DNA from 2 places in the Cellulosimicrobium sp. G4 BAM 1002 genome. Region 1 is predicted to be linked to the other one. Evidence: predicted binding sites of a transcription regulator. Region 1 holds the regulator's gene; the other holds the start of a gene.
The links. The regulator LexA, encoded in region 1, represses DNA repair genes until DNA is damaged. The targets are predictions, from matches to a motif close to TCGAACANNTGTTCGA.
Positions count from the first base shown of each region.

Region 2: a site for LexA is predicted at 8,759-8,774, ahead of uvrA (excinuclease ABC subunit UvrA). Genes of this name have one in related genera too.

Region 1 covers NZ_CP182109.1:2,007,494-2,019,000, forward strand. Annotated here, with positions in the region: gene miaA (tRNA (adenosine(37)-N6)-dimethylallyltransferase MiaA) at 1-206, shown strand, start outside; partial or broken gene dapF (diaminopimelate epimerase) at 203-1,102, shown strand; gene ACMXGY_RS09020 (class I SAM-dependent methyltransferase) at 1,334-1,987, opposite strand; gene hflX (GTPase HflX) at 2,102-3,649, shown strand; gene ACMXGY_RS09030 (ATP-dependent DNA helicase) at 3,765-5,888, shown strand; gene ACMXGY_RS09035 (L-lactate dehydrogenase) at 5,917-6,930, shown strand; gene lexA (transcriptional repressor LexA) at 6,995-7,723, opposite strand; gene ACMXGY_RS09045 (LysM peptidoglycan-binding domain-containing protein) at 8,064-8,423, shown strand; gene nrdR (transcriptional regulator NrdR) at 8,818-9,381, shown strand; gene ACMXGY_RS09055 (aldo/keto reductase) at 9,422-10,477, opposite strand; gene ACMXGY_RS09060 (DUF5302 domain-containing protein) at 10,622-10,816, shown strand; gene ACMXGY_RS09065 (pyridoxamine 5'-phosphate oxidase family protein) at 10,885-11,304, opposite strand; gene serA (phosphoglycerate dehydrogenase) at 11,424-11,507, opposite strand, start outside.
Region 2 covers NZ_CP182109.1:2,510,099-2,521,605, forward strand. Annotated here, with positions in the region: gene whiA (DNA-binding protein WhiA) at 26-1,006, opposite strand; gene ACMXGY_RS11420 (gluconeogenesis factor YvcK family protein) at 1,067-2,032, opposite strand; gene rapZ (RNase adapter RapZ) at 2,039-2,977, opposite strand; gene uvrC (excinuclease ABC subunit UvrC) at 2,998-5,097, opposite strand; gene ACMXGY_RS11435 (OsmC family protein) at 5,218-5,703, shown strand; gene uvrA (excinuclease ABC subunit UvrA) at 5,739-8,729, opposite strand; gene ACMXGY_RS11445 (MBL fold metallo-hydrolase) at 8,854-9,561, shown strand; gene ACMXGY_RS11450 (YciI family protein) at 9,653-9,952, shown strand; gene ACMXGY_RS11455 (SDR family NAD(P)-dependent oxidoreductase) at 9,993-10,799, opposite strand; gene ACMXGY_RS11460 (TerC family protein) at 10,911-11,507, opposite strand, start outside.

The DNA.
Region 1 (11,507 bases):
CGCGGCGCCTCGCGCGCAAGCAGATGGGCTGGTTCGGGCGCGACCCGCGCGTCCACTGGCTCGACGCGCAGTCACCGACGCTCGAGACCGACGCGCTCGCCGTCGTGCGCGCCGCCGACGCCGCTGCGGCGGCCGGTCCGCCGCACGGAACCGAGCCGGACGAAGCGGACAGGCCAGCGCGCGTCCGCCGTAGTCTGGGCTCATGACGCGCACCCGGTTCACCAAGGGCCACGGCACCCGCAACGACTTCGTCCTGCTCGCGGACACCACGGGCGAGCTCGACCTCACGCCCGAGCTCGTGCGCGCCCTGGCGGACCGTCGTGGCGGGATCGGCGGCGACGGCGTCATCCGGCTCGTCCCGACCGCGCTCGTACCCGAGTCGCGCGACGTGCTCGCCGAGGACCCGCACGCCATCTGGTTCATGGACTACCGCAACGCCGACGGCTCGGTCGCCGAGATGTGCGGCAACGGGGTGCGGGTGTTCGCCGCGTTCGCCGAGCGCCTGGGCCTCGTGAGCTTCGCGGGCGGCACCGAGGTCCAGGTCGGAACGCGCGCGGGCGTGAAGCGCGTGCGCAAGGAGGCGGACGGCTGGTTCGCCGTCGACATGGGCCCGTGGTTCCTTCCGGGCGGCCGCCCGGCGCTGCACGACGGGTACGACGCGACCGTCGTGGTCCGGGGCTGGGACGTCCCGCGGCCGGCGCTGAGCGTCGACCTCGGCAACCCGCACACCGTCCTCGCCGTCGCACGCGAGGACGTGCTCGAACGTGCCGACCTCACGGCGGCGCCGGTCGTCGAGCCGCACCCGGCGCACGGGACCAACGTCGAGCTCGTCGTGCCGCTGGGGGAGACCACCGCCGACGACGGCACGGTCGTCGGCCGCGTGCGCATGCGCGTGCACGAGCGCGGGGTCGGTGAGACGCCGTCGTGCGGCACCGGTGCGTGCGCGGCGGCGCTCGCCGTGCGGGTCTGGGGCGGCCCGGACGCGCCCGACACCTGGCTCGTGGACGTCCCCGGAGGTTCCGTCCGGGTCCGGGCGCTCGAGGGCGACCGGGTCGAGCTCGCCGGGCCCGCGGAGCTCGTGTACTCGGGCGAGGTGGACCTCGGCGCGCTCGTCGCGCCGGTCGAGCCGGTCGTCCTGACGGCCGGCGAGGCCGGGGAGCAGGTCGCCGCGACCGCCACCTCCGAGGACGTGCCCGTGGCACCGGCGCACGACCGGTCGACGGCGACGGAGACAGCGGCAGCGACCGCACCGTCGTCGAGCGGTCCCGGGACGACGAGCGACCAGGACGCGCAGGCCTCCGTCTGACGACGGTCGTAGGCGGCCGTGCGCGGCTCAGGCCGGGGCGCGGACCTCGAGGACGCGGAATCCCTTGGCGCTCGCGGCCCGCTCGACGCTCGCGCCGGGAAGGAGCGGCTGCAGGTGCTCGGCGAGCCAGCGCTGGAGCGAGTCCGAGCCGAGGTTGCGCTGCACCACGAGGTGCGCGACCGCGCCCGGCGCGAGGCGCGGGAGCCAGTGCAGGAGCATCGCGTGCAGCGCCTCCTTGCCGACGCGGATCGGTGGGTTCGACCACAGCGCGGCGAAGGCGACGTCGTCGGGCACGTCGTCCGGCGTGACCGCACGGACGTTGGTCAGCCCGAGGCGCTCGGCGTTGCGGCGCACGAGGTCGAGCGCGCGCTCGTTGACGTCGACGGCCCACACGGTCGCGGCGGGTGCCTCGATCGCCATCGTCAGGGCCACCGGTCCCCAGCCGCACCCGAGGTCGAGCACCTGCGCGGGGGCGCTGCCGCCGCGAGCGGAGAGCACGTCGTCGAGCGCCGGGACCGTGCGGAGCAGCACCTGCGTGCCCAGGTCGAGCCGCCCGGGGGAGAAGACGCCGGAGGCGACCTCGACCTCGACGTCGCGGCCCGCGAGGCGCACGGAGATCGTGCGCCGCTCGGCGGCGGACGCCGGCTGCGCCGTGAAGTAGTGGTCGTGCTCGTCGGTCACGACGGGTGATCCTACGCGGCACCCGTGGAATCCGGTGGCTCCGGGACGATTTCCCGTGCCACGCTTGTTCTAGCACCGGGCGCACGAGCGTCCAGCACCGACGGAAGGCGGCACATGACCCAGACCCCAGCGAACCCCACCGCGGCTCAGGACGAGCCGACCGGCGTGACGCGGGACATCGCGAGCGACGTCGTGGCACGGGTGCTCGCTCGGGCCGGGACGGCGCGCGCCGAGGGCGGCACGGTCCACGCAGAGCACGACGGCGAGCAGCTCGAGCTCGCGGAGCGCAGCGCGCTGCGGCGTGTCGCGGGCCTGTCGACCGAGCTCCAGGACGTCACCGAGGTCGAGTACCGGCAGCTGCGCCTCGAGAAGGTCGTGCTCGTCGGGCTGTGGAGCCCCGGCTCCGACCCGCGCGAGGACGGCGCGCCGTCGTCCGCGGAGGAGGCGGAGATCTCCCTGCGCGAGCTCGCGGCGCTCGCCGAGACCGCGGGCTCCCAGGTTCTCGACGGCGTCATCCAGCGGCGCGCCAAGCCCGACCCGGGGACCTATCTCGGGTCCGGCAAGGCCGTGGAGCTGGCCGACGTCGTCGCGGCGACGGGCGCGGACACGGTCGTCATCGACGGCGAGCTCGCACCCTCGCAGCGGCGTGCCCTGGAGGACATCGTCAAGGTCAAGGTCATCGACCGGACCGCGCTGATCCTCGACATCTTCGCCCAGCACGCCAAGTCACGGGAGGGCAAGGCCCAGGTCGAGCTCGCCCAGCTCGAGTACCTCCTGCCGCGCCTGCGCGGCTGGGGCGAGTCGATGTCCCGCCAGGCCGGTGGCCAGGTGGGCGGCGCCGGGGCGGGCATGGGCTCGCGCGGACCCGGTGAGACGAAGATCGAGCTCGACCGGCGGCGCATCCGCAACCGCATGGCCAAGCTGCGCCGCGAGATCCAGGCCATGGCGCCGGGTCGCGAGACGAAGCGCGCGTCGCGCAAGCGGCACGCCGTCCCCGCCGTCGCCATCGCCGGGTACACCAACGCCGGCAAGTCCAGCCTGCTCAACGCGATCACGGGCGCGGGCGTGCTCGTCGAGAACGCCCTGTTCGCGACGCTCGACCCGACGGTGCGCCGCACGCGCACCGAGGACGGGCGCGTCTACACGCTCGCCGACACCGTCGGCTTCGTGCGCGCGCTGCCGCACCAGCTCGTCGAGGCGTTCCGCTCCACGCTCGAGGAGGTCGGGCAGTCCGACCTGCTCCTGCACGTCGTCGACGCGTCCCACCCCGACCCGGAGGGCCAGATCGCGGCCGTCCGCCACGTGCTCGCCGACATCCCGGGCGTCGAGGACGTGCCGGAGGTCATCGTCCTCAACAAGGCCGACGTCGCGGACCCGGAGACGATCGCGCGCATCCGTCGTCGTGAGCGGCGGACCGTCGTCGTCTCGGCGCACACGGGCGAGGGCATCGCGGCGCTGCGCGAGCTCATCGCGCTCGAGCTGCCGCGCCCCGACGTCGCGATCGACCTCGTCGTGCCCTACAGCCGCGGCGACCTGGTGCACCGCGTGCACACCGAGGGCGAGATCGACCACGAGGAGCACACGCCCGAGGGCACGCTCCTGCGCGGCCGGGTCGCCGAGGCGCTCGCGGCCGAGCTCACCGGAGCCGCGGCCGGCGTCTGACGCACGCAGGACGACCCCGGGCCGTTGACGCCGACCCGGGGTCGTGCCGTGCTCGCTCCCCGGGGGTGTCCACAGGGCCCGACCCAGCGTCGGTGCGCGACCGTAGACTCGGCGGGTGCCCCCCTCCCGTGCCTCCGCCCGACCCGTCGTGGACCACACCGACCGAGCGGACGACGCCGGGCCGGACGACGGCCCGGCGGCGACGGCGTCCGTGCCGGAGGTCGACGCGCTCCTCGACCTCGCGGTCGGGCGGCTCGGGGGAGCGCGACGCGATGGGCAGCACGCGATGGCCGCGGCGGTCACCGCGGCGATCGAGGGCACCGAGCACCTCGTCGTCCAGGCCGGCACCGGCACCGGCAAGTCGCTCGGCTACCTGGTCCCCGCGGTACGGCACGCGGTGGCGACGGACGAACGCGTCGTCGTCTCGACGGCGACCCTCGCGCTCCAGCGCCAGGTGATCACACGCGACCTCCCGCTCGTCGCGGACGCCATCGCCGACCGCCTCCCGCGCCCCGCCTCGATCGCCCTGCTCAAGGGGTGGCACAACTACCTGTGCGTGCACAAGATCGCCGGCGGCTACCCGGTCGACGAGCCCACGCTGTTCGACCTGCCCGGCGAGTCCGCCGGCGCGGCGGACCACCCGGCCGCGCGGGGCGGGACGAGCGCGGCGGCGCTCGGCGAGCAGGTCGTGCGCCTGCGGGAGTGGGCCGACGAGACGGCGACCGGAGACCGCGACGACCTCGTGCCGGGCGTGAGCGACAAGGCCTGGCGCCAGGTGTCGGTGACCGCGCTCGAGTGCCTCGGCCAGCGGTGCCCGCTGCTCGCGGAGTGCTTCCCGGAGCGCGCACGGGCCGCCGCGCGCGAGGCCGACGTCGTCGTGACGAACCACGCGATGCTGGGCATCGCGGCGATGGGCTCACCCGGAGTCCTTCCCGAGCACGACGTGCTCGTGGTCGACGAGGCGCACGAGCTCGCCGACCGCGTGACCGCCGCGGCGACGGTGGACCTCTCCGTGCCCGCCATCGAGAGCGCCGCCCGGCTCGCACGGCGGCACGCCGGGGTGCAGACCGACGCCCTCGACGCGGCGTCGGCGGCGTTCGGGACGGTCGTCGGCGCGCTGCCGGCCGAGCGCTTCCCGGACGGGCTGCCGGAGGACGCGCGCACGGCCGTGGCGGCCGTGCGCGACGCCGCGCGCGAGGTGCTCTCGTCGCTCAAGCCCGAGACGGGCGTCACGAAGCCGGCACAGCCCGACACCGGTCTCAAGATGGCGCAGTCGACCATGCTCCAGCTCTTCGAGATCGCCGAGCGCATGGCGGCCGACCCCACCGGACACGACGTGCTGTGGTGCTCGCGCCCCGGGGAGGGCGGGTGGTCGGCCGACCGGTTCGGGGAGGGCGCGAGCCGCCTGCACGCCGCGCCCCTCGGCGTCTCCGGGCTCATCCGGACCCATCTGCTCGCGGAACGCACGGGCGTCTTCACCTCGGCCACGCTCGCGCTCGGCGGGACGTTCGACCCCGTCGCCCGGACGTTCGGGCTGGGTGGCGCAGACGGCGAGAAGGAGGACGCGCCGCGTTGGCGCGGCCTCGACGTCGGCAGCCCGTTCGACTACGCGCGCCAGGGGATCCTCTACGTCGCGAAGCACCTGCCGACCCCGGGTCGCGACGCGGCGACGGAGCACCAGCTCGACGAGATCGCCGCGCTCGTCGAGGCCGCCGGCGGTCGGACGCTCGGGCTGTTCTCGTCCCGGCGCGCGGCGGTCGCGGCGGCCGAGGCGATGCGCGAGCGGCTCGACGTGCCGATCCTGTGCCAGGGCGACGACCAGCTCCCGACGCTCGTCAAGGAGTTCGCCGCCGACCCGGCGACGTGCCTCTTCGGCACGCTGTCGCTGTGGCAGGGGGTCGACGTGCCGGGACCGTCCTGCCAGCTCGTCCTCATCGACCGGATCCCGTTCCCCCGCCCGGACGACCCGGTGAAGTCCGCGCGCGCCCGAGCCGTGGAGGCCTCGGGCGGGAACGGGTTCATGCAGGTCTCCGCCACGCACGCGGCGCTGCTGCTCGCGCAGGGCGCCGGGCGGCTCGTGCGGTCCACCCAGGACCGCGGCGTGGTCGCGGTGCTCGACCCGCGCCTGGCCACCGCGCGCTACGGCACGTTCCTCACGCGCTCGATGCCGGGCTTCTGGCAGACGACCGACCGCGACGTCGCCACCGCTGCGCTGCGGCGCCTGGTCACCCTAGGCTGAGGTCTCCGACCGACTTCACGGAGGCGAGATGACCACGAGCACGTCCGGGCAGGACAGCGAGGGCGCGACGACGGGAGGTTCCGGAGGGGGAGGCGCGCGGACCACGAAGCTCGCGATCGTGGGCGCTGGCGCCGTCGGGTCGACGCTCGCCTACGCGGCGCTCATGCGTGGCGCGGCGCGGACGGTCGCGCTGCTCGACGTCAACCGCGCCAAGGTCGAGGCCGAGGTCCTCGACCTCCAGCACGGCATCCAGTTCATGCCGATGGCCCGCGTCGAGGGCTCCGACGACGTCGCGGTGTGCGCGGACGCCGACGTCGTCGTGGTGACGGCGGGCGCCAAGCAGAAGCCCGGCCAGACGCGGCTCGACCTCGCCGAGGCCACCATCGGCCTCGTCCGCAAGATCTTGCCCGGGCTGGTGGAGGTCGCACCCGACGCGACCTACGTCATGGTCACGAACCCGGTCGACATCGTCACGTACGCCGCGCTCAAGATCTCCGGCCTGCCCCCGCAGCAGCTGTTCGGCAGCGGGACGGTCCTCGACTCGTCACGGCTGCGCTTCCTCGTCGCCCAGCACTGCGGGGTCGCGGTGCAGAACGTGCACGCCTACGTCGCCGGCGAGCACGGCGACACCGAGATCCCCCTGTGGAGCTCCGCCACGATCGGTGGGACACCCCTGCTGGAATGGCGCGGGATCGGCGGTGCGGGGCCGCTCACGGCGGAGGTTCGGGCAGAGATCGCGCACGAGGTGGTGCACTCGGCCTACCGGATCATCGAGGGCAAGGGGGCGACGAACTACGCCGTCGGCCTCGCCGGCACACGGATCATCGAGGCCGTGCTCGACGACGAGCACCGCATCCTGCCCGTGTCGACGCTGCTCGCGGGCGACTACGGCATCGAGGACGTGTGCCTGTCGTTGCCGACGCTCGTCGACCGGCGTGGGGCCGTAGAGCGCGTGGAGGTTCCCCTGTCGGGCGAGGAGCTCGCGGGACTGCACGCCTCGGCCGACTCGCTGAGGGCCGTCGCACGCCGCTTCGGGCTCTGAGCGCCCGAGCGTGAGCACGCACGGAGCCGGGTGATCGTCCTCGACCACCCGGCTCCCGGCGTGCTCAGAGGCTGCGCAGCACCGAGACGACGCGACCGAGGACCTGGGCGTCGTCGCCGGGGATCGGGTCGTACGCGGCGTTGCGCGGCATGAGCCAGACGTGCCCGTCGGCGCGGCGCAGACTCTTGACCGTCGCCTCGCCGTCGATCATCGCTGCGACGATCTCGCCGTTCTCCGCGACGGGCTGCCGGCGCACGACCACCCAGTCGCCGTCGCAGATCGCGGCCTCGATCATCGAGTCGCCCTGCACGCGGAGGAGGAACAGCTCGCCCTCGCCGACCAGCTGGCGAGGCAGCGGGAAGACGTCCTCGACCACCTGCTCGGCGAGGATCGGACCGCCTGCGGCGATCCGTCCGACGACGGGCACGTAGGACGGCGCGGGGTGCGCCTCGTCGTACTCGGGCTGGGGCGCGGACGCGGTGAGGGACGTGGCGCGCCGCGCGTCGTCGGGCTGGACGACCTCGATGGCCCGGGGCCGGTTCGGGTCCCGGCGCAGGTACCCCTTGCGCTCGAGCGTCGTGAGCTGGTGCTTCACCGACGACGGGCTCGTCAGGCCGACGGCCTCGCCGATCTCGCGCATGCTGGGCGGGTACCCGCGCTGCTCGACGCACGCCCTGATGGTCTCGAGCACGAGACGCTGGCGCGGGGTCAGCCCGTCGCCCCCCGCCGAGCCGTCCGGGAGCTCGCGCACCTCGGCGAGCCCCCGTGCGCTGTCCGTGCCTCGTCCCGCCATGGTCCGCTCCGCCCTCGTCCGTCGCGGGCCGCGGAGCTCGACTGCCCGCTCCCGGCCTCCCTCACCCGGGACGAGCGCCCCGGGCTCCGGCCGTGCCGGAGCGTCCAGGGATGGACATGTCCGGCGAACCGACCTGCCCCCAGGTTAGGGGAGAGCGCGACACGAATCAAACATTTGTTCGAGCATGTCTCGACTCCGTCGGTGGTTCGTGATAGACCTTCGTACAGATGTTCTACGTACAGGTGTTCGACCGGCGACATGTCGGCGGACGGACGACGGGGCTCGTGGGGCGGATCGACCGGGGAAGGCGATCCGCCCCAGGGGCCGGGACGGGGAAGACATGAGCACGATCACGCTGTCGGCGTCCGGGCCGGGCATCTCGCGGGTGCGTCAGCAGGCGCCCGAGGGTCGTCTGCGCCTCACGCGCCGAGGTCGGGTGGTGCTCGTCCTGCTCGTCGCTCTCGTCGCCCTGCTCGCCGCCCGGGTGGGTTCCGCGGTGGCAGGTGGCCCCGGTGAGCCCGTCGAGGTGCGGGTCCACGTGGTGTCGGCGGGCGAGACCCTGTGGGACCTCGCCGCGGCAGTCGCCGATCCGGGCGATGACCTCCGGGACGTCGTGGGTGGTCTCGTCGAGCTCAACGAGCTCCCGTCGGCCGGGCTCCAGGTGGGGCAGCGCGTGCTCCTGCCGGTCGAGAGCGCGTGACGCGGAGCTCGATGCCCTTCGCGCGCTCGCTCGGGGTGTGATCGAGGACACGTCGTGCGGCCGGACCTCGATCGCCCTCAGGGGTTGCGCGGAGTGATGAGGACTACCTAAGTTAGTCTCACCTCACACGCCGGGCTGGGGGGCTGGGCGAAGAGGCGAGGAGCACGCGGTCCACCGCGGCTCCTGCGCACGTCGGCGCGCGTGAGGCGAGTCATGCGCGAGATGGGGACGGGGGCGTCCCGACGGGGGCGGTCGGAATCGACCGCCCCCGTTCTGCTGTCCGCGCCCGGGAAGGTCCCACCCAGGGCGCGTGTTGCACGCGCACGCCGCGACGGCTTACGTTCGACGCGCCGACGCCGACGGCGCCGGCGCGACCCCGCGGAGGAGCCCGCCCATGCACTGCCCTTTCTGCCGCCACGCGGACTCCCGAGTCGTCGACTCGCGTACCTCCGACGACGGCGCGTCGATCCGCCGTCGGCGCCAGTGCCCGGAGTGCAACCGCCGGTTCACGACGATCGAGACCGCGAGCCTGTCCGTCGTCAAGAGGTCGGGCGTCACCGAGCCGTTCTCGAGGGAGAAGATCGTCAACGGCGTCCGCAAGGCGTGCCAGGGCCGCCCGGTCAACGAGGACGACCTGGCCGTCCTGGCGCAGCGCGTCGAGGAGACGATCCGCGCGAGCGGCAGCGCGGAGCTCGACGCCTACGAGATCGGTCTCGCGATCCTCGGCCCCCTGCGGGAGCTCGACGAGGTCGCCTACCTGCGGTTCGCGAGCGTCTACCAGGCGTTCGACTCCCTCGAGGACTTCGAGAGCGCGATCACCTCGTTGCGGGTCGAGCGCGCCGAACGTCGGCGCTCGGCGCCCGGGTCGGGCGACACCGTGGACCGCGACGGCGAGGGACCGGGCGGTGAAGGATCCGGCCCCGACGACCCGGTCCAGGAGGCGGCGTCGACGCGCTGACGGCACCCGCGGGAGATCCCGGGATCGAACCGCGGCCCGCCTACAGGTCGCTCGACCGGGCCGCCCAGATGTTGATGCCGCTGTCCGCGGGGATCGCCCGGACGGCGTCGAGCTCCTCGGCCGTGAGCGGCGGGCCGTCGAGCGCTGCGAGGTTCTCGTCGAGCTGCCGGGTCGAGCTCGCACCGAGGAGCACTGACGTCACGCGCTCGTCGCGCAGGGCCCACGCGACGGCGGTCTGCGCGAGCGACCTCCCGTTCGAGCGCGCGAGCCGGTCGAGCCGGCGGACGTGGGCGAGGTTCTCCTCGCGGAGGAACTCCCGGCGCAGCGGCCCGCCGCGCGCCGCGCGCGACGACTCGGGGACGCCGTCGAGGTAGCGGTCGGTGAGCATTCCCTGCGCGAGCGGTGAGAACGCGACGACCCCCGTGCCGGACCGTCCGGCCACGTCGAGCAGGCTCTGCCCGGCCGCGTCCGTCGGGTCCGGTTCCTCGATCCAGCGGTTGAGCATCGAGTACGACACCTGCGTCACGACGAGGTGCAGGCCGAGGCCGGCCGCGACGTCGAGCGCCTCTCGCGTACGGCGTGCCGAGTACGACGAGATCCCGGCGTACCGGGCCCGGCCGGAGCGAACCGCCGTCGCGAGGGCGCCGACGGTCTCGGTGAGCGGTGTCGTGGGGTCGAAGCGGTGGCTGTAGAAGATGTCGACGTGGTCGAGGCCGAGCCGGCGCAGCGACGCGTCGAGGGAGGAGAGCAGGTACTTGCGCGAGCCGCCCTCGCCGTACGGGCCAGGTCCCATGCGGTAGCCCGCCTTGGTCGTCACGACGAGCTCGTCGCGCACGGGCCGCAGGTCGCGGGCGAGCAGCCTGCCGAGCGACTCCTCGGCCGCGCCGCCGGGCGGGCCGTAGTTGTTCGCGAGGTCGAGGTGGGTCACGCCGCGGTCCACCGCGTGCAGCACGATCTCGCGCTGCGTGCCCGCAGGGTCGGCGTCGCCGTAGTTCTGCCACAGCCCCAGGGAGAGCGCGGGGAGCGTAAGACCGCTGCGGCCGAGCCGTCGGTGCGGGAGCGAGCCAGGGGCGGTCGGGAGCGGTGTGGGCGACACGTGCTCGACGCTACCGGACCCGGCACGAGCGGGCGGCTGCGCCGGCGGCGAAATCAGGTGGCGCTGCCGGAGGCGGTGCGAGACCCTGGCCGTGGGTCCGCCAGTCGGGCCCGTCCGCATCCCCCACCGACGAGGAGCCCGCCCATGGCGTCCGACGCGCAGCGACCTGCTGCAGACACCGCACCGACCGACGAGGCCAAGGCGAAGTTCCGCGAGGCGCTCGACCGCAAGAACGCGGCGCAGCACCGGACGGCGGACGGCGAGACGAACACCGGCTCGGTGCACGGCTCGGAGACCGTCGGCCCCGTCCAGCGCACGTTCCGCCGCAAGTCCGGCTGACCCGCCGCAGGCACCGCTCCGTCGTCCGGCTCCCCGTTCGGGGGCCGGACGACGTGCGTCCGGGGGCGTCAGCTCGCAGGACGCACGAACCGTCGTCCGGTCATCTCGTGCGGCTCGACGACGACCCACTCCTCGGTCGGCACGTCGACCGTCGGCGCGAGCCCGTCGACGGCACGCGCGACCTCGGCGATCTCGTGCTCCGTGACGAGTCGGCGTGCCACGCCGTGCACGACGACGCTCCACGCGCCGTCGTCGCTGACGTCGTCCCACTCCAGCGCGACGCGCTCGTTGGTCACGAGCGTCGCGAGCTTGGTCCCGGGCACGGTCCGGAAGGCGATCGTCCGGTCGTGCGCGCCGACCGTCACGGGGAAGATGTCGGGCTCGCCCCGCACGCTCACGGCGAGACGCGCGACGCGGGTGCCCTCCACGAGCTCCCACGACGCGTCGACGTCGAGGACCTGCGGTCCCTCGTTCGAGTATCCGGTCATGCCCCATCGTGGCACCGGGCCGCAGCGGGCGCGCAGCGGCGAAGGTCCCCGTCGCCGTGGACCTTCGCCGGATGCGCTCGCTCGGTGCCGTCGCGACCCGCGGTCGCCAGGTGCGGCGGTCAGTCGAGGACGCGCAGCGCGATCGTCTGGTCCATGCCCGCGAGGGCCTCGATGACCGCCGGCTCGACGCGCGAGCCGACGTC
Region 2 (11,507 bases), 500 kb from region 1:
CCGCGCCCGTCGCGCCGGCCGCGCGTCAGAGGTCCAGGAGCTCCGGGCTCAGGCCCGCCTCGGTGTCGGGGATGCCGAGCTCGGCCGCGCGCTTGTCGGCCGTCGACAGCAGGCGTCGGATCCGCCCGGCGACGGCGTCCTTGGTCAGGGGCGGGTCCGCGAGCTGCCCGAGCTCCTCCAGCGACGCCTGCTTGTGCGCGAGCCGCAGCTCGCCGGCCTCGCGCAGGTGGTCGGGCAGGTCCGGGCCGAGGATCTCGAACGCGCGCTCCACGCGGGCGCCCGCGGCGACCGCCGCACGCGCGGACCGGCGCAGGTTCGCGTCGTCGAAGTTCGCGAGGCGGTTGGCAGTCCCCCGCACCTCGCGCCGGGCACGCCGCTCCTCCCACACCAGGACGGCCTCGTGCGCGCCCAGTCGCGTCAGGAGCGCGCTGATCGCGTCGCCGTCGCGGATAACCACGCGGTCGACGCCGCGCACCTCGCGCGACTTGGCGGAGACGCCCAGCCGGCGCGCCGCGCCGACGAGCGCGAGCGCCGCCTCCGGCCCGGGGCAGGTGACCTCGAGCGCCGACGAGCGCCCCGGCTCGGTCAGCGACCCGTGCGCGAGGAACGCGCCGCGCCACGCGGCCTCCGCCTCCTCGATCCCGCCGGACACCACCTGCGGGGGCAGCCCGCGCACCGGGCGGCCGCGCCCGTCGAGCAGACCCGTCTGCCGGGCGAGCGACTCGCCGTCGCGCACGACCCGCACGACGTAGCGGCTGCTCTTGCGCAGCCCCCCGGCAGAGACGACGATCAGCTCGCTCGTGTGCCCGTAGACGTCCGCGATCGTCTCCCGTAGGCGACGTGCCGCGATCGCGGTGTCGAGCTCCGCCTCGATGACGACGCGGCCCGAGATGAGGTGCAGGCCGCCCGAGAAGCGGAGCATCGCCGAGACCTCCGCCTTGCGGCACGACGTCTTGTCCACCCGCAGCCGAGCCAGCTCGTCCTTCACCTGTGCCGTGAGCGCCATGCGGGACATCCTGCCATCGATGCCGGGACCGGGCGGGCCGCACGACGAGCCGGGACGGTGTCAGGGGGCGGGCGTGCCGACGTCCCCCAGGAAGTCGTCGAACACGTCGCGGTACGCCGCGGCGAGCCGCAGCGGGTCGTGCGTCGGCGTACCGTCGCCCCGCCGCACCTGGCGCAGCAGGAGCCGGGCACCCATGCGCGCCGCCGCGTCGGCGAGCTGCTCCGTGTCCTCGACGGCCGACGGGTCGGCCACGACGGCGTCGACCCGCAGCCCGGGGTCGTGCTTGTGGAGCGCCTCGAGGTGCTCGGTCGCCGACAGCCCGTACGTCTCGCCCGCCTCGCTCGAGAGGTTGAGGGTGATGCACCGGCGCGCCTGGGTCTCGTGCAGCGCCCGGGCGAGCTCGGGCACGAGCAGGTGGGGCATCACCGACGAGAACCACGACCCGGGTCCCAGCACGACCCAGTCGGCGTCTCGCACCGCCTGCACCGCCTCGGGGCACGCCGGCGGGTCCGCCGGGACGAGCCGCAGCTGCTCGATGCGGCCGTGCGTGACCGCGACACGGCTCTGCCCGACGACGGTCTCGAGCTGGTCGCCCGTCCGGACGTCGGCCTCGATCCCGAGCGGCACGGCGGCCATGGGGAGCACGCGCCCCCGCGCCCCGAGGAGCTTGCCGACCCAGTCGAGACCCGCGACCGGGTCGTCGAGCAGCTCCCACAGCGCGACGATGAGCAGGTTGCCGACGGCGTGGTTGTCGAGGTCGCCCTCGGACGTGAACCGGTGCTGCAGGAGCGCGCTCCACGTGCGCCCCCACTCCGAGTCGTCGCACAGCGCCGCGAGCGCCATGCGCAGGTCGCCCGGGGGCAGGACGCCGAGCTCGGTGCGCAGGCGCCCGGACGAACCGCCGTCGTCGGCGACGGTGACGACGGCGGTGAGCCGGTCGGACATGAGGCGCAGCGCGGAGAGGCTCGCGGACAGGCCGTGCCCGCCGCCCAGGGCGACGACGGCGGGGTTGCGCAGGGCGACCACGGGACGCTACTCCTTGCCCAGGTCGCGCGCGGTCACGGTGACGCGCTGGCCCTGCGCCCGCAGGCGCGTGGCGATGGCCTCGCTGATCGCGACCGAACGGTGCTTGCCACCGGTGCAGCCGACGGCGATCGTCACGTAGCGCTTCTCCTCGCCGAGGTAGCCGGCGAGCACGGGCTCGAGCGCGTTCACGTACCGGTCGATGAACTCGAGGGCGCCGGGCCGCTCGAGCACGTAGTCGCGCACGGGCGCGTCGCGGCCCGTGAGGTGGCGCAGCTCGGTGATCCAGTACGGGTTGGCGAGGAATCGCACGTCCACGACGTGGTCCGCGTCGAGCGGCAGCCCGTACTTGAAGCCGAACGAGACGATGTTGATCCGCAGCGTGTCCGGCGTGCCGTCCGCGACGGCGGCACGCACCTCGCGGGCGAGGTCGTGCACGTTGAGCTCGGAGGTGTCGATGACGACGTCGGCCCGTTCCTCGAGGCTCGCGAGCAGTCGCCGCTCCTCCGCGAGCCCTTCGAGGATGCGCCCGCCGCCCTGCAGCGGGTGCGGGCGGCGCACCTGCTCGTAGCGGCGCACGAGCACCTCGTCCGAGGCGTCGAGGAAGAGGATGCGGTAGAAGACGCCGTTCTGGCGCAGGTGGTCGAGCACCTCGACCAGGTCGGTGAAGAACTCGCGTCCGCGCACGTCCACGACGGCGGCGATGCGCTCGAGCGTGGATCCGGACCGGGTCATGAGGTCGACGAGCGGGACGATCATGCGCGGCGGCAGGTTGTCGACGACGTACCAGTCGAGGTCCTCGAGCACGGCCGCGGCGCGCGAGCGACCCGCGCCGGACATGCCGGTGATGATCAGCACCTCGGCCTCGCGGCGCTCGGGCGGGTGCGTGGCGGCCTCGATCGCCGGGATGCCGCTCGGGACCGTGATCGGGGAGGGTTCCGGTCTCATGGGACCAGCATGCCAGCCGGTCAGGCGCGGGCGGTGGCGCCGTCGTCCGCCGGAGTGTCCGCGGACACCTCCCCGGTACCGAGAGCCGCGACGACCGCCTGCGCCGTCCGCTCCCCCATGCCCCGCACGGTCGCGATCTCCTCGACGCTCGCGGCACGCAGCCGCTTGAGCGAGCCGAAGTGCCGGAGCAGCGCGGACTTGCGCGCCGGCCCGAGCCCGGGCACGTCGTCCAGAACCGACGCCGTCATCCCCTTGCTGCGCTTCTTGCGGTGCTGCGTGATCGCGAAGCGGTGGGCCTCGTCGCGCACGCGCTGCAGCAGGTACATGCCCTCCGACGATCGCTGGAGGATCACCGGGTAGTCCTCGCCCGGGAGCCAGACCTCCTCGAGCCGCTTGGCGAGACCGCACAGCGCGACGTCGTCGACGCCCAGGTCCGCGAGGGCGCGTGCCGCAGCGGCGACCTGCGGCGGGCCGCCGTCGACCACGACGAGGTTGGGCGGGTAGGCGAACCGGGCGCGCCGGTCCACGGGGGCCTCGGCGTCGACCTCGCCGCTGCGCGGGACGTAGCCCGCGGCCTCGGCGGCGCGCTCGGCCCGCTGCCCCGCGGCGTCGGTCGCGTCCGTCACGTCGTCCGCCTCGAGGTCCATCTCCACCTCGCCGGAGACCGAGCGGTCGGCGAGGTAGCGCTTGAACCGGCGCGAGATCACCTCGTACATCGCCGCGGTGTCGTCCGCCGCGCCGTCGCCGTCCGGGCCGCGCACCGTGAAGTGGCGGTACTCGCTCTTGCGCGCCAGCCCGTCCTCGAAGACGACCATCGACGCGACCTGGTAGGTGCCCTGGTTGTGGGACACGTCGTAGCACTCGATGCGCAGCGGCGCGGTGTCGAGCTCGAGCGCCTCCTGGATCTCGCGCAGCGCCTGGCTGCGGGTCGTGAGGTCGCCCGCGCGGCGCGTGCGGTGGAGCGCGAGCGCGTGCTCGGCGTTCGCGCGGACCGTCGCCGCGAGCTCCTTCTTGTCGCCGCGCTGCGGCACGCGCACGTCCACGCGAGCGCCCCGCAGCCCCGACAGCCAGGTGGTCACCTGGTCCTGGTCGGGCGGCAGGACGGGGACGAGGACCTCGCGCGGCACGACGTCGCGCGCGCCGGCGCCACCGGCCTTGCCGGCGTCCGCCGCAGCGGCCTCCTCCGCCGCCCCGTACACCTGCTGCAGGAGGTGCTCGACGAGCTCGGCGTCCGTCACGTCCTCGACCTTCTCCACGATCCAGCCGCGCTGACCGCGGATGCGCCCGCCGCGCACGTGGAACACCTGGACGGCGGCCTCGAGCTCGTCGCCCACGAGCGCGAACACGTCCGCATCGGTGCCGTCGCCGAGGACGACCGCGTTCTTCTCCGTCGCGCGCTGCAGCGCGGCGATGTCGTCGCGCAGCCGGGCCGCGGCCTCGTACTCCATCGCCGCCGCGGCCTCGCCCATCTTGCGCTCGAGGCGGCGCACGAAGCGCTGCGTGTCCCCCGCCATGAAGTCGCAGAAGTCCTCCGCGAGAGCACGGTGGTCCTCGGGCGTGATGCGCCCGACGCAGGGCGCCGAGCACTTGTCGATGTAGCCGAGCAGGCACGGACGGCCCGTCTGGTGCGCGCGCTTGAAGACCCCCGCGGAGCACGTGCGCACCGGGAAGACCCGCAGGAGGAGGTCGAGCGTCTCGCGGATCGCCCAGGCGTGGCCGTACGGGCCGAAGTAGCGCGTGCCGGGTCGCTTGGCGCCGCGCATGACCTGCGCGCGGGGGAAATCCTCCCCCATCGTCACCGCGAGGTACGGGTAGGACTTGTCGTCGCGGTACTTGACGTTGAACCGCGGGTCGAACTCCTTGATCCACGTGTACTCGAGCGCGAGCGCCTCGACCTCGGTGCCGACGACGGTCCACTCCACGGACGCGGCGGTGGTCACCATCGTCTGGGTGCGGTGGTGCAGGTTGGCGACGTCCTGGAAGTAGCTCGACAGCCGCGCGCGCAGGTTCTTCGCCTTGCCGACGTAGATGACGCGGCCGTGCTCGTCGCGGAACCGGTAGACGCCCGGCGACGTGGGGATCTCCCCCGGCGCAGGGCGGTACGTCGCGGGGTCAGCCATGTGCTCCAGCCTAGGTCAGGCCACCGACGGTCCGGTGGCGTCGTGGGTGCGCCGGGCGAGGTCTGCCCGGGCCGTGCAGTCGTGGTGTGGCCCTCATCACGGGCCGCTAGGGTGACGGCCATGAGCGCACAGCACGGGTACACCACGACCGTCCGCTGGACGGGCGCGGGCGACGCAGGAACGGCCTCCTACACGTCGTACAGCCGCGACCACGACGTCCTCCTCGCCGGGCGACCCCCGCTGCCCGGGTCGTCCGACCCCGCGTTCCGCGGCGACCCGTCGCGCTACAGCCCCGAGGAGCTGTTCGTGGTGAGCCTGTCGCAGTGCCACATGCTGTGGTTCCTCCACCTCGCGGCGGCGTCCGGCGTCGTCGTGCGCGAGTACGTCGACGAGGCGACGGGCACGATGCGTGTCGAGTCGGGTGGCGAGGGGCAGTTCACGGACGTGACGCTGCACCCGCGGGTCGTGGTCGACGACGGAGCGGGCAGCGACGACGCGTCGCTCGCCACGCTGCACCACCGGGCGCACGACCACTGCTTCATCGCGCGCTCGGTGAACTTCCGCGTGCTCGTCGACCCGGCACCGGCGCGCCGCGCGGCCGCCTGACGGCGCGCCGTCGGCGGCCCCGCGCCCGCGTCCTGCTAGGCCGCCGACGCCTTGCGGCGCGCGCCCGTCCGCGGGGACTCGTCGGTCGCCCGGCGAGCCTTGGCGGACCGGCCCTTGGCGCCCTTCGCCGCCGGCGCCGCGGCACCCGAGGACTTCTCGGCCGCGGCCCCGACCGGGACCGGGTCGTGCTGGTCCAGGATCTCGGCGAGGAAGCGACCGGTGTGGCTCGCCCCCACGCGCGCGACCTGCTCCGGCGTCCCCTGCGCGACGACCTTGCCGCCGCCCGAGCCGCCCTCGGGACCCATGTCGACGACCCAGTCCGCGCTCTTGATGACGTCGAGGTTGTGCTCGATGACGAGCACCGAGTTGCCCTTGTCGACGAGCGACTGCAGCACCCCGAGCAGCTTGCGGATGTCCTCGAAGTGCAGGCCCGTCGTCGGCTCGTCGAGCACGTAGATCGTGCGCCCGGTCGAGCGCTTCTGCAGCTCGCTCGCGAGCTTGACGCGCTGCGCCTCACCGCCCGAGAGCGTCGGGGCAGGCTGCCCGAGGCGGACGTACCCGAGGCCGACCTCGACGAGCGTCTTGAGGTGGCGCGAGATCGCGGGGACGGCGGCGAAGAACTCCGCCGCCTCCTCGATCGGCATGTCGAGCACGTCCGCGACGGTCTTGCCCTTGAAGTGCACCTCGAGCGTCTCGCGGTTGTACCGCGCCCCGTGGCAGACCTCGCACGGCACGTAGACGTCGGGCAGGAAGTTCATCTCGATCTTCAGCGTGCCGTCGCCCGAGCAGGCCTCGCAGCGACCGCCCTTGACGTTGAAGGAGAAGCGCCCCGGCGTGTACCCGCGAACCTTCGCCTCGGTGGTCTCCGCGAAGAGCTTGCGCACGTGGTCCCAGACACCCGTGTACGTCGCCGGGTTCGAGCGTGGCGTGCGGCCGATGGGCCCCTGGTCGACGTGCACGACCTTGTCGAGGTGGTCGAGTCCCGTGACGCGCGTGTGGCGACCGGCGACCTGACGCGCGCCGTTGAGCTCGTTCGCGAGCACGGTGTAGAGGATGGAGTTGACGAGCGTCGACTTGCCCGAGCCCGAGACACCGGTCACCGCGGTGAGCGTGCCGAGCGGGAAGCTCACGTCGATGCCCGTGAGGTTGTGCTCGCGCGCGCCGACGACCGTCACCTGACGGTCGGGGTCCGTGGGACGACGCTCGGCGGGCAGCGGGATGCTGCGCCGACCGGACAGGTAGGCGCCCGTGACCGACTCCGGTGCCTCGAGCAGCCCGGCGTAGTCCCCCGAGTGCACGACGCGGCCACCGTGCTCCCCCGCGCCCGGGCCGATGTCGACGACCCAGTCCGCCGTGCGGATGGTGTCCTCGTCGTGCTCGACGACGATGAGCGTGTTCCCCAGGTCGCGCAGCCGGGTGAGCGTCTCGATGAGGCGGCGGTTGTCGCGCTGGTGCAGGCCGATGCTCGGCTCGTCGAGCACGTAGAGGACTCCCACGAGCCCGGAGCCGATCTGGGTCGCGAGGCGGATGCGCTGCGCCTCGCCGCCCGAGAGCGTCGCGGCGGGCCGCTCGAGCGACAGGTAGTCGAGGCCCACGTCGAGCAGGAAGCCGAGTCGCGCGTCGATCTCCTTGAGCACCTCGGTCGCGATGGCGCGCTCGCGGACGCCCAGCTCGAGCGACCCGAGGAACGCGGCCGCCTCGCGCAGCGGCAGACGGCACACGTCCCAGATCGACCGGCCGCCCACCTTGACGGCGAGGACCTCGGGCTTGAGCCGGGCACCCTTGCAGACCGGGCACGGGACCTCGCGCATGAAGGCCTCGTACTTCTCCTTCGACCAGTCGGACTCGGTCTCGGTGTGCCGGCGCTCGAGGAACGTGATGACGCCCTCGAACCCCGTCGAGTACTGGCGCTCTCGCCCCCACCGGTTCTTGTACCGGACGTGCACCTGGTGGTTCTGCCCGTGCAGCACCGCCTTCTTCGCGCGCTCGGGCAGCGCCCGCCACGGCGTGTCCATCGAGAAGCCCAGGTCGTCCGCGAGCGCCGTGAGGACCCGCTCGAAGTACTCCGAGGAGATCTGCGCCCACGGCGCGATCGCTCCCTGCGCGAGGGACTTCTCCTCGTCGGGGATCACGAGGTCCGGGTCGACCTCGAGCCGGAAGCCGATGCCGGTGCACTCGGGGCACGCGCCGTACGGCGCGTTGAAGGAGAACGTGCGCGGCTCGATCTCGTCGAGCGCGAGCTCGTGGTCGTTGGGGCACGCGCGCTTCTCGGAGAACCGCCGCTCGCGCGCCGGGTCGTCCGCGTCGGCGTCGACGAGCTCGACGACGACCAGGCCGCCCGCGAGGCCCAGCGCGGTCTCGACCGAGTCCGTGAGCCGACGCTGCACGCCCTCGCGGGCGACGAGGCGGTCGATGACGACCTCGATGTCGTGCTTGAGCTTCTTCTCGAGCACGGGCGGGTCGGTCAGCGTGCGTACCTCGCCGTCGACGCGGGCGCGCGCGAAGCCCTTCGCCTGGAGCTCCTTGAACAGCTCGGAGTACTCGCCCTTGCGACCGCGGACGACGGGGGCGAGCACCTGGTAGCGCGTCCCCTCCGGCAGCTCGAGCAGGCGGTCGACGATCTGCTGCGGCGTCTGCGCGGTGACGCGCTCGCCGCACACCGGGCAGTGCTGCGTCCCCGCGCGCGAGAACAGCAGGCGCAGGTAGTCGTAGACCTCGGTGATGGTCCCCACGGTCGAGCGCGGGTTGCGGTTCGTGGACTTCTGGTCGATCGAGACCGCGGGCGACAGGCCCTCGATGAAGTCGACGTCGGGCTTGTCCATCTGCCCGAGGAACTGGCGGGCGTACGCCGACAGGGACTCGACGTACCGTCGCTGCCCCTCGGCGAAGATCGTGTCGAACGCGAGCGAGGACTTGCCCGAGCCCGAGAGCCCCGTGAAGACGATGAGCTGGTCGCGCGGAAGGTCGAGGTCGACGTTGCGCAGGTTGTGCTCGCGGGCACCGGAGATGACGAGGCGATTGCTCACCGCAGCATCGTACGTCCGCCCACCGACACTCGCACAGGTGTTCGACGCACCTTCGCCGTTCCCTCACCGGAGCCCGACGACCGGCACGCGACTCCTGCCCGACGTATCGGCGCAGACTAGGACCATGGCGTACTCGGGCGAGGTGATCGTGGGCGGGCCGAGCGACGTGCGGCGGCTCGACGAGGTCGAGATCCGCAAGCTCGCCGTCGGCCCGCTCGCGAACAACGCCTACCTGCTCACGTGCCGTCGCAGCGGGGCGCAGGTGCTCGTCGACGCCGCCGACTCGCCCGACGAGGTCCTCGGGCTCGTCCGCGAGGGGTCGCCGTCCGCGCGGCTGGACCTGGTCGTCACGACGCACCGGCACCTCGACCACCTGCGCGCCCTCGCGTCCGTCGTCGCCGTCACCGGTGCCGCCACGGCTGCGGGCGCCGACGACGCCGACGCGATCTCGCACGCCACGGACACGCACGTCACGCGGCGCCTGCACCACGGCGACGTCCTCGCGGTCGGCCACCTGCGGCTCGAGGTCGTCGCGCTGCGTGGCCACACACCGGGTTCGGTCGGGCTCGCGTACCGCGAGCCGGACCACGCCACCGAGCCCGACGCCGTCGCGCGCCGGGTCCATCTCTTCACCGGCGACTCGCTCTTCCCGGGCGGTGTGGGGAGCACCGACCACGACCCGGACCGGTTCGCGCGGCTCCTCGACGACGTCGTCAAACGCGTCTTCGCGCGGTACGACGACGCGACCTGGGTCTACCCGGGTCATGGCGCCGACACGACCCTCGGGGCGGAGCGACCGCAGCTCGACGAGTGGCGACGACGCGGCTGGTGAGGCGACAGCGCTGCGACCTTGGTCGGCTGCTCGGGTGACCGGCTCACGGAACGCGGCACGCGACGTCGGGCACGGCTGGTTCACTGTGGCCATGCCGATCCACGCCGTGACCTACGTCTACGCCGACCGACCGACCGACCTCGACGCGCTGCGTCCCGAGCACCGGGCCTTCCTGCACGGGCTGCGCGCCGACGGCGTGCTCCTCGCCTCGGGCCCGCTGCCCGCGCACGACGGCGCACCCGCCGGCGCGCTGCTCGTGCTCGACGGCGCGTCGCCGGAGGCCGTCGCGCGCACGCTCGACGCGGACCCCTTCGCCACGGCCGGCTTGATCGACCAGCGCACGGTCCGCCCCTGGTCGCCGATCATCGGGGACTGGGCCGACAGGGTCTAGCGGCACGAGAGCCGGTGGCTCCTGCCGGGTGCGGTACGGCTCAGTCGTACGCCGTCCAGGGGTCCGACCGGACACGCTCGTCGACCGCCTCAGCGTCGTCGCCGATGACCACACGCCACTCGCCGCGGGCGACGGCGTCCAGGATGGTCACCGCGGCCGAGGCGCTCGACACTGGCTGGTAGTCGGCGAAGAGCGAACCGAGGGCGCGTCGCCACGTGCGAGGCGGGGCAGGCATGCCCGTCCGGACGTGCCCGGGCAGGACCAGGACCGCGGAGAGGTGCGGGGCGTTCGCGCGGAAGTCGGCGATCAGCGACTCGGTGAATCCGCGCACGGCGAACTTCGCCGAGGAGTAGGCGCTGTGCGGCACGCGCGTGCCGAGGCTCGCCCAGAGGGCGTTCACCGAGGCGATGTTGACGACGGCGCCCCGGTCTGCGGCCATGAGCATCGGAAGGAGCTCGCGCGTGCAGCGATAGGTGCCGTCCCACGCGACGGAGAAGGTGCGTTCCCACTCGTCGGGCGGCGACGTGACGAAGGAGGTCCCCCCGACGACGGCGGCGTTGTTGAACAGCAGATGGACGGCGTCGCAGTCGTGCGTCTCGGCCACGTCCTGCGGGAGCCGGCGTACGGCGTCCCCGTCGGCGACGTCGAGCACGTGCGCCGTCACCGTGACGCCGGTGTCGATCGCCTGGGCTCGCCGGACCGCGGTACGGAGCGCGGCGGCGTCCACGTCGCAGGCGGCGACGTGGGCTCCCCGGCGGACGAGCTCGAGGACGAGGTCTCGACCGATCCCGGACGCGGCGCCCGTGACCACGGCGCGTCGACCTCGCAGGTCGGAGAGTCCAGCCACGTGGCCACCCTGCCACACGCGGGCCGCCGCACGCGTGTCACGGCGACCTGACCCGCCGGCACCGCGGACCGTGCCTCGCTCGTCGTCCAGGAGGCACGGTGCGGCGCCGTGCTAGCGAGGCGGGGTGCCGTCCTGGCCGGACGTGCCCCAGGAGGGCTCCTCACGGCCGACGAGCGCACCGTCCGCGAGCTCGTCCGTGACCGTGTCGACCGGCGTCGGCTCGACGTCCGCCGTCGAGCCGGCAGACTCCGACGGCGCGACGCGCGACCCGTCCGCGGACCGCGACGCGCGCGTCCGCAGGAGGCTGGCCACCGTGGTGATCGCGAGTGCGCCCACGATGACGACGAGCGAGAGCCAGATCGGCACGGTCGGCACGGCCTCGATGTGCTCGCCGCCGTTGATGAACGGCAGCGTGTTCTCGTGCAGCGCCTCGAGGATCAGCTTCACGCCGATGAACCCGAGGATCACCGCGAGGCCGATGGGCAGGTAGACCAGACGCTCGAGCAGGCCGCCCAGCAGGAAGTAGAGCTGGCGCAGACCCATCAGCGCGAAGACGTTCGTCGTGAAGACGATGAACGGGTCCTGCGTGAGCCCGAAGATCGCCGGGATCGAGTCGAACGCGAACAGCAGGTCGGTGCTGCCGATCGCGAGGAACACGATCAGCAGGGGCGTGAACACCCGCTTGCCGTCCTCGACCGTGCGCAGGCG